DNA from 2 places in the Streptomyces sp. NPDC057743 genome. Region 1 is predicted to be linked to the other one. Evidence: riboswitches for the same ligand, from Rfam matches in the RefSeq annotation. Region 1 holds a riboswitch; the other holds the start of a gene.
What was found. A riboswitch is a leader RNA that binds a small molecule or an ion and turns the genes downstream of it on or off. The one in region 1 is predicted to bind magnesium.
Positions count from the first base shown of each region.

Region 2: linked by a shared signal. The riboswitch ahead of ACFVFQ_RS00825 (hypothetical protein) and the one ahead of ACFVFQ_RS22050 (NRAMP family divalent metal transporter) in region 1 are both predicted to bind magnesium.

Region 1 is NZ_JBHVJX010000018.1:144,130-148,321, forward strand. It holds gene ACFVFQ_RS22045 (MgtC/SapB family protein) at 164-898, opposite strand; gene ACFVFQ_RS22050 (NRAMP family divalent metal transporter) at 960-2,627, opposite strand; M-box (ykoK) riboswitch at 2,924-3,093, opposite strand; gene ACFVFQ_RS22055 (hypothetical protein) at 3,249-4,028, shown strand.
Region 2 is NZ_JBHVJX010000001.1:185,672-189,863, reverse strand. It holds gene ACFVFQ_RS00845 (ArsR/SmtB family transcription factor) at 1-241, opposite strand, end outside; gene ACFVFQ_RS00840 (winged helix-turn-helix domain-containing protein) at 411-887, opposite strand; gene ACFVFQ_RS00835 (hypothetical protein) at 944-1,228, opposite strand; gene ACFVFQ_RS00830 (hypothetical protein) at 1,329-1,667, opposite strand; gene ACFVFQ_RS00825 (hypothetical protein) at 1,765-1,980, opposite strand; M-box (ykoK) riboswitch at 2,209-2,382, opposite strand; gene ACFVFQ_RS00820 (SpoIIE family protein phosphatase) at 2,776-4,192, shown strand, end outside.

The DNA of each region.
Region 1 (4,192 bases):
CCGCCCGTAGGGGGGCGAATCCGGCTGAGCTGCCTGATTCGGGCGACGCGGGGGATCGTCCGAATCGGGAAGCGTGAGGGCCGGAACGGCCGTGGTGCACTGCGTGGTTGGCAGTGGTGCGGCGGGCGTTCCGGCCCTTTGTGGTGGTGGGGCGGGGGAGCGGTCAGGCCAGGGCGCGTTGGGCGGGGGCGGCGACCTCGGGGTCGTCGAGGTGCCAGTGCAGGTCGCGGATGTCCGGCTCCAGGGAGAGGCGGGCGATGACCTGTTCCAGTGCCTGGGCGAGGTTGCCGGAGACGGCGGCGGTGGCGCGGATGCCGGTGGTGTCCTCGGTGTCGCGGCTGGCCCGCAGGCTGATGGGGGTCAGGTCACAGGCGCTGAGCGCCTGGAGCAGCAGGGCGCGGATGTGCGTCTCGGCCCGGCGCTCGCAGACCACGTGCACGGTGGCGTGCACCGCCTCGTCGGGGTCGGAGCCGGCGGCCGGCGCCCGGTCCAGCAGCCGGCCGGCCGGGCGCAGGACGAGGTGGACACCGAGGACGGCGAGGGTGCCGATGGCGGCGAGTTCGAGCCGTCCCGAGGCGGCCAGCACGCCGACCGCGGCGGAACACCACAGGGTGGCGGCGGTGTTCAGCCCGCGGACCCCCGCGCCGTTGCGGAGGATCACGCCGCCGCCGAGGAAGCCGATGCCGGAGACGACGTACGAGGCGACCCGGGTCGGGCTGCCGGAGTCGCCGACGGCCGTGCTGTAGAGGACGAAGAGGGTGGCGCCGGCGGCGACCAGCGCGTTGGTGCGCAGCCCCGCCATGCGGGCGCGCCACTGGCGCTCGACACCGATGAGCGCCCCGCAGGCCACGCCGGTGGCGAGCCGGACCACGAAGTCGATGAGGGACAGGGTGCGCATGGCAGCGCCTCCTTCGGGGCTGGTGGGGTGCGGGGGCCGGGGGTGACGGGCGGCCGAACGGTCAGTGGCCGAGGGCCACTTCGACGACCTTGAGGATCACCAGGACCATGGCGACCAGCAGGTAGGTCCGCAGGGCGGTCAGGCCGACCTTGTGGCCGGTGGAGAGGATCGGCCGGGGCAGGGTCTCCAGCGGCGGCATCCGCCAGTCGTCGCGGCCGGTGCGGTCCACCGGCCGGCCGCCCAGCGCCCAGCCCTTGCGGCGGCGCCGCACCTCCGCGTACCCCAGCGCCAGCACCCCGGCCGCGCCGCAGCCGGCCATGATGCCGAGGATGGCGGAGGCGTCGATGTCCGGGAAGAGCACGGCGGCGGTGAGGATGACCGACAGGGTGACCAGCACGCCGACGACGGCGGCCGTGAAGGCGTTGGTGCGGGGGCCGTTGACCCAAGGGCCGAGCACCGTGCGGTCGTTGCACAGCAGGAGCAGGAAGACCGAAGCGGACGGCAGCAGCACCCCGGCCAGCGTCTGCACGCCCTCGGTGAGCAGGCCGAGCGGGGAGCCGGGGATCAGCACGATGGCGGCGGCCGCGGCGACCAGGCCGGCGTAGACGGCGTAGAAGCCCTTGGCGCCGCCGACGCCGCGGTGCAGGGAGTGCTTGATGCCGAAGACGTCGCCGATGGCGTAGGCGGTGGACAGGGAGACGGCGAAGGCGCCGATGATCGAGGCGTCGAGCAGGGCGATGGCGAAGAGGACCCCGGCCAACTTGCCGGCGTGCGCGGCCAGTCCGTGCGCGATGCCGGCGGTGTCGGTGAACGCGCCGACGCCATGGGTGCCGGCGAAGGCGGCGGCGGTGCACCCCATCAGGGCGGCGGCGCCGATCACCACGACGGCGATGCCGATCCACAGGTCGGCCTTCTCGTACGACATGAAGCGCGGGGTGATGCGCTTGTCGATGACGTAGGACTGCTGGAAGAAGAGCTGCCAGGGGGCGACGGTGGTGCCGACGATGCCGATGATCAGCAGCATGACGGTGGACAACTGGCCGGGGCCGCCGGGGAGATGGGGGACGACGAAGTCGTGGGCCATCTGGCCGGTGGACGGGTGGACCATGAAGTAGAGCGGGACGAGCAGCAGCGAGGCCGCGCAGAGCCCGATGGCGATCCGCTCGAACCGCCGGAACGATCCGGTGAACGCGGAGGCGATGATGATGGCGGCGGCAAGCAGCACCGCGCCGACCTTCGGCAGGCCCAGGTAGCCGGCGGCCAGGGTGATGCCGATGAACTCCGTGACCAGGGTGAGGGCGTTGAGCAGGAACAGGTCGATGACGGAGAACGCGCCCCAGAACTTCCCGAACCGCTCCAGGATCAGGCGGGCGTGCCCGACTCCGGTGACGGCGCCGAGTCGGAGCACCATCTCCTGGTTGACGTAGAGGACGGGAATGAGCAGGAGCAGGGTCCACAGCAGGTGGGTGCCGTAGTTCTGGCCGGCCTGGCCGTAGGTGGCGAAGGCGCCGGCGTCGTTGTCGCCGACCATCACGATCAGACCGGGGCCGACTATCGCGAGCAGCGTCTTGAGCTTGGCGGACAGGCCCCGCCGCGGGGCGGTGTCGTCGTGCCGGATGGTGCCGAGCGCGCCGCGGATGTCGCCGATGTGCGCGTCGTCGAGGACGGCGGAGGCCGGCGCCGTCGGGGGCGCGGCGGGGGCCGTGGGGCGGATGGTGGTCTCGGTCATGGCTACCTCCCAAGTCCCCCTTGAGGGGGCGGAGTTGGGGGCACGCCGCAGCCATCCTCCCTGCGCGGGCGCGCAGCGCGACCTCCCGTTCCGGCGGCGGGCCGTACGGGGCGTGCTGCGGCGGGAGGCCGCGCAGGGAAGGTGGTTACCGCGTGCCGGAAGAATGCGAGGGCAGGCGGAGCAGGGGCCGTTGATGGCCCGGACTACTGCATTCCATGTCTCTCGCCTCCTTCCGGTCGGGGCGCCTGGGTGCGCCGTCGTCGATCCGGTAAGGAGCGGACCAGTCGCCGTCGACTGGTTCACCCCCACTCGTCAGAGCTTTGGCACGTCACGGCGTAGCCCCTGCGGGGCAGCCACCTGGGGTCACCCCTTGTGCCGGGGAGACCTGTCCTGATCCGGAGCGTCTCTCGACGGGTGGGATCAGTGGCCTGTGTCCGTGACGACGCCTCACCGAACGAGGTGACCGCTGTCAAAACCTCTAGGAGTCTAGACCCGTCGACGGAGTTACTTGCGCAGATGTGCAAGTTTTTGACCGACTCTTAACCCTGCGGCCACCTTTGGGCCCCGCCGTGCCGGTCGAGCCGCTGGACACCGCCCGGCTCCCGGGTGAGCATGAGCCGCATGTCCGAGCACCCCCGGCCCGACGAGGCGGGCGACCACGGCACCCCGGCCGAGCGACTGGACCGCATCGAGGCGCTGTTGGCGCCGGCGGTGACGGGACTGGACGAGGCCGGGCGGCGGCTGCGGCCGGCCTGGCGACGGGTCACCCGCGGCGAACCCCGCTGGCCGTCGACGCTGGCGGTGCTGGTGGCGGTGGTGCTCCAGTGGCGGCTGCCGGAGCGGCTGGCGATCCATCCGACGTGGCTCTTGCCGGGGTTGGAGGCGGCGCTGCTGCTCGTGCTGGTGGCGGCCGACCCGGTCCGCATCGAGCGGGTCTCCCGGCTCTACCGGTGGGCGGGGCTGGCGCTGATCGCGCTGATCAGCACGGCGAACGGCTGGTCCGCGGTGCATCTGGTGATCGGCCTGGTGCGCGGCACGGAGGGCGAGGACGCCGGGCCGCTGCTGGCCACCGGCGGCGCCATCTGGCTCACCAACGTCCTCGCCTTCGCGCTCTGGTACTGGGAGTGGGACCGCGGCGGGCCGGTCGCCAGGGTCCACGCGGTGCGCCGCTACCCCGACTTCCTCTTCCCGCAGATGGCGACGCCGGCGCTGGCTCCGGAGCACTGGGAGCCGCAGTTCGCCGACTACCTGTACCTGTCCTTCACCAACGCCACCGCGTTCAGCCCAACCGACGTGATGCCGCTGACCCGTTGGGCGAAGCTGCTGATGCTGTTGCAGTCGGCGGTCTCGCTGCTGACCGTCGTGCTCGTGGTGGCCCGCGCGGTGAACATCCTCAAGTGACGTGCCGTCAGGCGCCGTTGGCGACGAAAAAGGTGCGACCCGGTGCGTGTGAAGCTCGCGTTGCGAGGGTATGGCGACGTCATGACGGGGGGATGAGACCGTCATGAGAAGCCGATGAACATCTGCGTGAAGAGGCAAATGTTTGGCGGAGTCTTGACTGCGCG
Region 2 (4,192 bases), on a different contig from region 1:
GGTAGAAGATCCTGGTGCCCTCCCGGCGCGACACCACCAGCCCCGCCGCCCGCAGCCGCGCCAGATGCTGCGACACCGCCGCGACATGCGCCCCGACCAGCTCGGCCAACTGCCCCACGGCGTGCTCGCGTTGGGTCAACGCCCAGAGCACCTGGAAACGCGTGGTGTCGGCCACTGCCTTCAACACGGCAACGGCCTGCTCGAACCTCGGGTCCGCATCGGGTGGGGCTTGCGCATCCATGAAGGGAGTCTAACGACTGGCGGCCCCGAACGGCACGCACCGAATGCGCCCCGCACCGGCCGGGGCGGACCGCGCAACTCGGCCGGGCCAGCGGGGCGTTCCGGGGCGGGGCAGCCCGGCTCCGTCCCCGGCCACGGCGCGGGCACCGGGCGACGGCGGCGCAACGGTCTCATGCGGCGCCACCCGGGCCGCACACCTCCCCGCGGCTGGCCGGGGCCGCCGCCGGATCGAGGGCGTAACCGACCTGCCGGACGGTCCTGATGAGCGCCTGGTAGCCGGGCCCCAGCTTGCGCCGCAGCCGGGCCACATGGACGTCGACGGTGCGGGTGCCGCTGACGGCCTGATGCCCCCACAGCGTCGTCAGCAGATGACGCCGGGAGTGCACCCGCCGGGGGTGGGCGACGAAACGGGCCAACAGCTCGAACTCCATATAGGTCAGGACGAGAGCGCGCCCGCCCGCGCGGGCGGTGCGCTGCTCGGTGTCCACCGTCAGGCCGGCCACCCGGTGTCGCGGTCCGCTCGGGACGGGCCCCGCGTCGGCGGTGGCGGACCCACGGTCCGCGGCGTGCGCGGGTCCGGCGTCTTCCGGTATCCCGAATCGGCAGTTCCCACGGGCGTGGTGGAGGCGTGCGTAGCGCAGGGACATGGCGGTTCCTGATCTTCCGGGCAACGGTTGGGGAGGGAGTCGCTGGTGGGGCGCGTTCACACCTCGGGCCGCCAGTCGGCCTCCAGCCGGCGCCGGCCGTCGGGGCCGACGACGGAACGCCAGTGGGCGCGCGGGCGTCGGCGGGCGCGGTCCCCCGACGGCCGCCGCACGGTCGGCGGCTCCAACACGCGCAGGACGGGGCTGTCGACGGCGCCCCGGGCGAGCCGCTCGACGACCCCGCCCAGGACGGTCCTGACGGCGGGGGCGGACGGGACGGTCGGGGTGGTCGGGGCCGCGGGCGATCGCAGCGGACGGATGTGGATCACGGACAGAACGGACATGGCGCACTCACCTCCGTGCGGATGGCGGATGACGGAAGGGGGAAGGAGGAGAGGGAAGGGAGGGGTCAAGTCAGGGAAGAGTGGCGGGAGTTGGGTAACGTCAGACGCGGTCCCGCGGGGTGGCCGCCGCCTCGGTGAGGCGATCGGCCGCGGCGAGCGGGAGATCGGCGAAGTCGGCCAGCCAGTGGGCGTCGTGGCCCTGCCGGGCGAGGAGGTAGGCCAGGTGGACCCGCGGCTCGTAGCAGGTCTGCGGTCCCGGGCAGTCGGTGCAGTTGTCCGGCGTTTCCAGCAGGTAGGTGCGCTCGGTCCCGTCGTGCAGGGCCAGCCGGACCCGCGGGCAGCGGTGGCCGCGGACGGCGGGCCGGTCGCGGTGCCGGTCGGATTCGGTGCGGGGGCGCGGGAGTTGGTGCAGTCGGTTCGGTTGGTTCAGGAGGCGCATGACTGCCGCCCTCCCCTCTCTCGGTTCGGTGGAGGTGTGCATTGCTTGCCGGTACGGGTGCGGCTGACTGGCCGGCGTCCGGGGCCGCGGACGGCAGTCACGCCACCCCGGGCACCGCGGGCCACAACGCCCAATGCCCCAGGGCGAATTGAACGATGCGGACGGCGACCAGGATCGTCGCGGCCAGCAGACAGGCCCGCAGGGCCGTGCGACCCACCACGCGGCCGGTGGAGAGGGCCGCCGTGAGCAGGTGGCCGAACGGCCGCATCCGCCAGCCCTCCTTGCCCGTGCGGTCCACACGCACGGCCAGCACCCACCCCTTACGGCGCCGACGGGCCTCGGCCTGGCCGAGGGCGGGCGGGAGCGGGCGTGGGAAGAAGGGGTGTTACCGCGTGCCGGAGGTCAACGAGGACATGCGGATGCGGGGCCGACTGTGGCCCGGACTACTGCAATGGCCGTCCATGTCTCTCGCCTCCTCCCGACCGGGGCGCCCGCGGGCGCCATGACGGACACGGCAAAGGAGCGGACCGGCGCACGGGCCGGCTCACCCCTACTCGTCAGAGCTTTGGCACTCCACGGCGTAATCCCCTTGCCGGGGCAGCCACTTGGGGTCACCCCTTAACCCGGGGAGACCTGTCCTGAACCTGGGCGTCTCTCGACGTCGTGGGGTCAGTGGCCTGTGTCCGTGCAGACGCCTCACCGAACGAGGTGCCTTCGACGTTCTCGAACGCCCAGCAGCATACCGGTCTACTTGCGCATGGACGCAACTACTTGACCGAACCTTGACGGCGGACGCGTCGATGAACCCGGCGCGGCCACCCGGCGGTTGGGGCGAGGGGCACGGAAACTGTGCGCCGAATGCGCGGAGTTGAGCGACGCCTCAGCCCCTGTGAGCAGGCAGGACCCGCGGCTGCGCCAACCGCGCATCGCCCACCGGCCCCTCCCCCGCGCCCCCATCGGACCCGGCCCAGCCCCGCGCCTCGCCGGCCGAGACTCCCCCTCCCGCCGACTCCGGGGAGTGCGCAAGCCGACCCCCTCGATCACGTTCCGTAACAGACCGCCGCGCATCCATGGGCAGGCCCGCCCCGGGAGTGTTAGAAATAGCAGCATGGCCGCAGGGTCCGGCCGATATCGGCGCGCAACGGTACGGTCACTGACCGAACGACGCCCGCAGAGCGTCGCGGGGCAGGTCTTCCTGCTCCAACTCATCGTTGGTCTCCTCATCGTGCTGGGCGTACTCGCGGCACTGCTGCTGACCTCCCGGCACGACGCCGAGCAGGAGGCGCGCAACCGCTCGGTGGCCGTCGCGGAGACCTTCGCGCACTCCCCTGGCCTGCCGGCCGTGCTCCGTTCCCCGGACCCGACGAAGACCCTGCAACCCCTCACCGAGTCCGCCCGGAACCGCGCGGGGGTCGACTTCATCGTCGTGATGAACACCCACGGCATCCGCTACACCCACCCCAAGCCCCAGGACATCGGGAAACGCTTCGTCGGCGACATCCGGCCCTCGCTGGCCGGCAAGGTGGCGGTCGAGAGCGTGAACGGCCCGCTCGGGCACGAGGTGCAGGCCGTGGTCCCGGTGACCGACGCCCACGGCTCGGTGGTGGGCCTGGTGTCCGCGGGCATGAAGGTGGCGAGCGTCAGCCGCGCCATCGCCGCCCACCTACCGACGGTCTTCAGCATCAGCGCCGCGGCGCTGGTGATCGCCACCGCCGCCACCGGCGTCATCGCCACCAGGCTGCGACGCCAGACCCGCGGGCTGGGGTCGGTCGAGATGGGCCGCATGTACGAGCACCACGAGGCGGTGCTGCACGCCGTCCGGGAGGGCGTGGTCATCGTCAGCGGCGAGGGGCGGCTGCTGCTGGCCAACGACGAGGCCAGACGACTGCTGACGCTGCCCGAGGACGCCGAGGGGCAGGAGGTGGCCCGGCTGCCGGACCTCGCCCCGGGGCTGGCCGAGCTGCTGTCCTCGGGCCGCCTGGCCACCGACGAGATCCACCAGGCCGGCGGCCGGCTGCTGGCGGTGAACCAGCGGCCCACCGACCGGCACGCCGCCGGCATGGGAACGGTCGCCACCATCCGCGACTCCACGGAGCTGCGGCTGCTCTCCGGCCGGGCCGAGGTCGCCCACGAGCGGCTGCGGCTGCTGTACGAGGCCGGGGTGAGCGTCGGCACCACCCTGGACGTCGCACGCACCGCCGAGGAGCTGGCGGAGGTCGCGGTGCCGGGCTTCGCCGACTTCGTCACCGTCGACCTGGCGGCGCCCGTCCTGCACGGCGACGAGCCGGCCGTCGGCGGCGCCCACCAGATGCTGCGCGCCGCGACGCACGGCATCCGCCCCGACCACCCCTTCCGCCCCTCCGGCACCCCGCTCACGTTGGTGGGCGGCACCCCGCAGGCGCGCGGCATGGTCGGCGGACGCTCCGAGGTCGTGCCCGACCTGTCGACGGCCCGCGACTGGCACTTGCAGGACCCGGAGCAGGGCGACCGCATCATGGCGTACGGCGTCCACTCGCTGATCGCCA